3 regions of the Paenibacillus sp. P46E genome follow, and region 3 is predicted to be linked to each of the others. Evidence: riboswitches for the same ligand, from Rfam matches in the RefSeq annotation. Region 3 holds a riboswitch; each other region holds the start of a gene.
What was found. A riboswitch is a leader RNA that binds a small molecule or an ion and turns the genes downstream of it on or off. The one in region 3 is predicted to bind cobalamin.

Region 1: another riboswitch for cobalamin. It lies ahead of A3849_RS07900 (S-layer homology domain-containing protein); the one in region 3 lies ahead of A3849_RS02210 (anaerobic ribonucleoside triphosphate reductase).
Region 2: another riboswitch for cobalamin. It lies ahead of metE (5-methyltetrahydropteroyltriglutamate--homocysteine S-methyltransferase); the one in region 3 lies ahead of A3849_RS02210 (anaerobic ribonucleoside triphosphate reductase).

The regions. Positions count from the first base shown of each region.
Region 1 is NZ_LVYZ01000030.1:18,991-21,195, forward strand. It holds gene A3849_RS07900 (S-layer homology domain-containing protein) at 1-1,227, opposite strand, end outside; cobalamin riboswitch at 1,411-1,614, opposite strand.
Region 2 is NZ_LVYZ01000028.1:98,929-101,133, forward strand. It holds gene A3849_RS06970 (undecaprenyl-diphosphate phosphatase) at 1-296, shown strand, start outside; cobalamin riboswitch at 499-712, shown strand; gene metE (5-methyltetrahydropteroyltriglutamate--homocysteine S-methyltransferase) at 858-2,205, shown strand, end outside.
Region 3 is NZ_LVYZ01000002.1:190,815-193,019, forward strand. It holds gene A3849_RS02200 (MTH1187 family thiamine-binding protein) at 1-28, opposite strand, end outside; cobalamin riboswitch at 325-556, shown strand; gene A3849_RS02210 (anaerobic ribonucleoside triphosphate reductase) at 867-2,205, shown strand, end outside.

The DNA of each region.
Region 1 (2,205 bases), on a different contig from region 3:
AACATAGTTACCGGAAGGGTTCGTAACCGGCAGGCCATTTGCCGCAGCTACTTTGTCCAGCGCCTCGAGTACATTCCCTGCATATGCGCTGCCCTGGCCCAGTGTCTTCTCAGGGCCTTCGATCGTGAGCGGCACATAGACTAACGGATTCTGCGGTGCCTGCTTGGAAAAGTCATACAGTTTGCCGTTCGTTCCACCGCTGAACAAGCTGTAAGCCACCAGCGCCTGGAGTCCCTGCTCCGTGGCCAGCACATTGGCACTGCCGCCTTGATTATGGGCAAAGGCACCACTCTCCAACCGGAAGCTCAGAAGTCTGCTGATCAGATCTGCTTCGTTCTTGGTGAACTCGTCACTGGTGGGGTCTACGCCATAAGAAGACAGGGCAATGATGGCCTGGGCCACACTTTCACTGCTGTCCCCATAACCGCCGCTGGCATCCTGTTTGGCAGCCAGCCAGGCTACGGCTTTTTGTCCGGCTGTCGCAACAGCCGGGTCATTCTTATGAGCAGAGAGTGCGGTCAGGACGATGGCCGTCATATCCGGATCGCTCGCTCCCGGGAACAGAGCGAAGCCGCCGTCACTGTTTTGCTTAGATAGAATTTCGCTTAATAATGATGTCTGATTCCATTTGGCATCCCCTGGAAGTGTATAGCTTCCGGAATCCAGTGCCAGCAATGCATATACCGGAGCATTCAGCGACTGGCCGCTAATTTTGTCACTGTTGTAGATGCGCTCCAGCAGATTGTACCCTGCCCCCGAACCGCTTCCGGCAAAGTTCGCCGGATCCCCGCCGGTCGCCCGCACAGCAAGTACAATCCGCGCATAATCCGTAACATTCGGGAAGGTGCCTCCCGCAGCCTGCACCTTCTGTGCAAGCGACTGGGCATAGCTCTCCGGCACCCGGTAGCCCGCCTGGGCCAGGCCGATTGCCTGCCACTCCGAAGTCACACCGCCGCTAATAACATATTCAGCAGCTGTATACGTTGCCTGCGAGACCGTCACCTGTCCCCCGGAATCCGCTGAAGTTAGTGCCGCTACTGCTTCTCCGTCCGCAGCATGGTCAGCCGCATACACAGCGTCTGCAACACTATTCGTTACCTTGTTAACGGAGGCTCCTGCCGCAGCAAAAGCCTGTCCCGCCGGAACCACAGCGGTACCTGTAATCGAAATAACCAGTAATAAGACCAGACCAAGTACAAAGGACTTGGCAGAATACAATGTCTTCATCGTCAACCTCTTTCCTTTTTAATGAAATGTGGATTGTAGTGCACTGCAGGGGTAACCTTAACAACATAAAGACCACCCTTGTTCAGGGCGGCCCGGAAGAATACAAAGTGAAGGCTACGGCGCTCCTAAGCTCCGGACTCCATCCATCTGCATATGTTCCGCATTCTTACCCCACGAAGAATAGAAACGTTCACGAAAAAGGCAGGTCTCCTGGCTTATGCCTCATTGCTGCTCTTGGCCTTCCCATCCTTCTACCGGACAGTGGCCGCTCTAAGAGCCGCTCCGCATTTACAGTGGCGGGACCGCGCCGGATTTGCACCGTGCTTCCCTTTTAAGCCGATTCTGATTCTGTGAAGCAGAACCGGCACCTTCTCCATAACCTATTAAATTTTAATATCCATAATCATATCCAGTATTCCCTTGTATGTCTATAGACAAGCTGTTTCATAGTGGCTTGGGAGGTTCGCAAACTTGCAACAATCCTTCTGCCGGGTGTCAGAGCCAGTCTCCCCTGCCCACAGTAACAATGAAAAAACACAGCACATCGCCAAAGTCCCCCGCTTGTAAAAAGCTAAGTGGGCAGCTTATCGGCAGCAGGTAAGCGGCAGGTAAGCGGCTTGCAGGATCGTTGCCCTCCATGAATAACTAGAGGGGGCAATGCCTGCCTGTTCAGCAACAAGCCAAATCAACGGCACTTTCAAATAAAACGGTCAATGCAACTGTAACAGCGGCATTTCTGCCGTTATTTCCGAGCATATTTATACTTCAGGACGAATATACTCAGGCTTCCCCGAAGAAAGCTACTCTCCTTAGTTTGTGGGAAAAAGTATCACTAATAGAGCTCACTTGGTTCATGAAGTAACCTATGTGGGAAAAAGTATCATTAATCCGGCTGAAATCGGCGTTATAGGGTGAATGAGTCTGAATCAGGTGTACAAACTCCAACTAAAGTCATTTGCAGAGAGAATTCCAGCTAAT
Region 2 (2,205 bases), on a different contig from region 3:
GATCAACGATCTCCGGTGGTGTACTGCTCGGAATGAGCCACCGTGCCGCGGCCGACTTCACCTTCATTATGGCGGTGCCGATTATGGCTGGAGCCAGCCTGATTTCACTGCTGAAGAACTGGCAGTATTTCACTCTCGATGCACTGCCGTTCTTTATCGCCGGGTTCATCAGCGCATTTCTGTTCGCACTGCTGTCCATGCGTTTCTTCCTGAAGCTGATCAACCGCATTAAGCTGCTGCCGTTTGCAATCTACCGGATTGTTCTTGCTGCAGTGGTCTATCTGGTATGGTTCTAGAATAGAAAAGAATAATGCGGGCGGTGCCTTCCTTGGAGGGTATCGCCTTTTTGTCATGAGCACTGATCAAGATTCAGATGCCAAATCGGGCAAAAAGCTGTTTTGCTATAGCGAATGTGTATAGCTGAAATCGCCGGAATCTGTTGCGGATGGCAAAAAAGGTACAGTATGATGGCATCAGATTAAAGGATGAAGTTTTGAAAAGCGAATATAGGAGACAGGTGCCGGACGGAGTGAATGTAGCTTTTGTCCAGCTTAATAGGGAAGTTCGGCTCGAAACCGACGCGGTCCCGCCACTGTAACGGAAGAGTTCCAGCTTAATGTGTCACTGGCAGACAGGTAGATCCAGCCGGGAAGACTTGCTGAAGAACGATGACTCCGCTAGCCAGGAGACCTGCCTGACTCTGAAGCACTGCAGTACCTACGGAAGATAGGGAGGTGTTCGGACGTTATTCCATTTAGAAGATCAATGGGCGTCTTTCCCTGTGGCTTATTTTTCGGGAGAGGCGTCTTTTTATAAGGATATACAACAAATAGCGAACAGATGAGGAGCAGATTTCAATGACAACTAAATTGATCACCAGCAATCTGGGATACCCGAGAATCGGCAAAAACCGTGAATGGAAAAAAACGCTGGAAGCGTACTGGGCCGGTAAAATTGGCGAGCAGGAGTTCCGTGCTGAAATGGCGGACATTCAGCTTCAGCACCTGCGGTCGCAGCAACAGGCCGGTATTGACCTGATCCCGGTGAATGATTTCACCTTCTACGATCATGTGCTGGACACAGCCGTTATGTTCGGCATTGTGCCGCCACGGTATGATTATGACGGCGGGGCTGTCCCGCTTGATCTATATTTCGCCATGGCCCGCGGCAATGCGGCCGCCCCGGCCTGCGAGATGACCAAATGGTTCAATACGAATTACCATTATATCGTGCCGGAGATCGGCAGCCTTACACCCCGGCTGACTGAGAATAAACCGCTGGCCGCCTATCGCTTCGCCAAAGCGCAGGCTGGCATTGAAGGCAAGCCGGTTATCGTGGGACTTTATACCTTTCTCAAGCTGTCCAAGGGATTTCCGGCTGCGGACATCGGGGAGGTTGCCGACCGTTTCCTGCCGGCTTATATTCAGCTGCTGCAGGAGCTTCAGCAGGAAGGTGTAGCCTGGGTGCAGATCGACGAACCAGCCATCGTTATTGGATTGAACGCGGAAGATATTGCCTTGCTGAAGACCATTTATAGCGAGATTTCCGCTGCAGTCCCCGGCTTGAGTCTGATTCTGCAGACTTATTTTGAAGCGGCTGAACCCTTGGAAGCATTGCTTGAATTGCCGGTACAGGCCATTGGCCTTGACTTCGTCCATGATGGCGGCACGAATCTGGAGGCGATCGGACGACTTGGCTGGCCGGAAGATAAATGGCTGGGCGCTGGCATTATCGACGGACGCAGTATCTGGCGTGCAGACCCTGATACCAAGCTTGGATTGATTGAGAAGCTGGCTCTTCATGTGCCGCTGGACCGGCTGATTCTTCAGCCATCCTCCAGCCTGCTCCATGTGCCGGTAACGGTGCAGAGCGAAGGGAAGCTGAAGCCTGCAGTGAAGCAGGCGCTGGCCTTCGCCGACGAAAAGCTGGCAGAGCTTCGGCTGCTCGCCGCAGCCGCAGGCGGTGACAACGGAACGGCCGAGGCGGGGCTTGCAGAGAGCCGGGAAGCGCTGGCCGTCTTCCGTGCACTTCCTGAACGCGGCCGCCGGGATGTGGCCGAGCAGGTCCGCCGTCTGGACGAACTTCAGGACAGCCGGAGCCTGCCGTTCGCAGAGCGAGTGCAGCTGCAGCAGGAGAAATGGCGTTTGCCCCTACTGCCGACAACAACTATCGGCAGCTTTCCGCAGACGGCTGAGGTCCGCCAGG
Region 3 (2,205 bases):
GTATTACGGTTACTTCACCAATCGCCATTCTGAAATCCCTCCTATATAAGCTTCGTTATATAAGTCTCCAGTCCCCTCTATTGTAGCAACTCCCGCCTCCCCCCACAAATCACCCCTAATATGGGGACAATTTATGAACTGGAATCGCCAAAATTTACACACAAGTTGTGGATTACCTGTGGATGAACTGTGGACGAATACTGCGTTATCTGTGGATGGGCTGTGGATCATTTGTGAGTAAACGGGCAGAACCCGCCCCCGGCGCGGACTCGCAAAAAAATGTTTACAAACACAAGATATTGGGTTATTTTTATCTAGCGACAACAAAATATAGTGGAAACAGGTGCTTTGCTCTCTCACGAGGGATGAAGCTTAATAGGGAAACGCGGTGCAAATCCGCTGTGGTCCCGCCACTGTAACCGGATGTTCTGCAGGCTTCCACAAGCCCTGCGGAGCAGTATCTGGAGGCTCACGCCACTGAGGGCATTGCCCCTTGGGAAGGCGCCTCACAGGATTCACCGGAAGCCAGGAGACCTGCCTGTTTCCGGACACCATCATTTACGCCTGCGAGGAACAGGAGAGGTGTCCGCATGCGGCCTGCACAAGCAGATTTAGCCTTCCCCCCAGGATGGGAAGCAAGGCTGCCGATACCTGAATGCGATAAGCCTTATCGCACTCAGGTATCGGCTTCTGCGGGAAAGCTTCTTTCCATGGAGACCATCCGTAAATATCCGGTTTCGGTTATTTGCGTTACGCATCCGGGCATTTTCCGCCGTCCTCGGCGGGAGATGCTTTTTTAAGGTTTAAAACGGTTGCCTCACTACAATTAGAACATGTTTCATATACCGAGAGGAGAGAGCTATACAATGACGCTGCTGGAGAAACGGTACAACGGTGAACAAGCTGCACAGGAGGATCTATTAGAGGAAGTCATCCATTTGGGACGCGATATTATCGACAGCCGGGATTTGGATCTGCTGCGCGAGAATGCCAATTTGAACGGAGAGAGCTTCTCCGGCAAAATGAGCAAGTTCGGCAGTGAATATTCCAAATGGTATGCCCGCAACTTCACAATGCCGCCGCAACTGGTACAGGCTACCCTTGATAACGTAGTGTATGTCCACGATCTGGACCAATACGCGATCGGAACCACCAACTGCATCTTCATCCCGTTTGAACGGCTTCTCCGCGAAGGCTTCAACACTGGCAACGGCAGCGTGCGTCCTCCCAACTCGATCATGACTGCAATGTCGCTCGTAGCGATTATTTTCCAGTCTCAGCAAAATGCCCAATACGGCGGCGTATCCGCCAACAAGCTGGATTATGACCTGGCCCCTTATGTGACCAAGTCCTTTGCCAAACTGTTCCGCAAGGGACTCGAATATTTCGAAGAAGGACAAGCCGGAGAGCATCTTGGCGAAGTCACTATGAGCCGCAGCGATCTGGCAGAGCTGTATCCGCGGGCCTTCCGCTTTGCCTTAAAAGAAACGGAGAGCGAAACGCTGCAGGCGGCAGAGAGCATGATACATAACCTGAATACGATGTCCAGCCGCTCGGGCGGCCAGATTCCTTTTACCAGCATCAACTACGGCACGTGCACCTCGCCGGAAGGCCAGCTCGTGATCAGCTCACTGCTGACCGCAACGATGAACGGACTCGGCAGCGGCGAAACACCGGTATTTCCAATCCAGATCTTCAAATGCAAGCAGGGCGTGAACCAGCAGCAGGGCGATCCGAACTATCACTTGTTCCTCAAAGCTGCCGAATGCTCTGCCCGCAGACTGTACCCGAACTTTGCCAATCTGGATGCGCCGCTTAACATGCAATATTATGATCCGGCAGACCCGGATACTGAATTTGCAACCATGGGCTGCCGCACCCGGGTGCTGGGCGACCGCTTCGGACGCAACCACTGCTCCGGCAAAGGCAACCTGTCCTTCAATACGCTCAATCTCGTGCGGCTGGGATTGGAATACGGCACCGCCACAGGACGCCGGCTTGCCGCCGACGAGAAAGGCTTCTATGACGACCTGAACCATTATATGGACATCGCTCTGGAAGGCTTGCTCCACCGCTTCCGCATCCAGGCTTCCCAGAAGGCCAAAGCCTCTGACTTCATGATGCGCGAAGGTGTCTGGGAGGGCGGCCAGGACCTGGCTCCCGAGGATTCGGTTGGCGAACTGCTGAAGCACGGCAGTCTGTCGA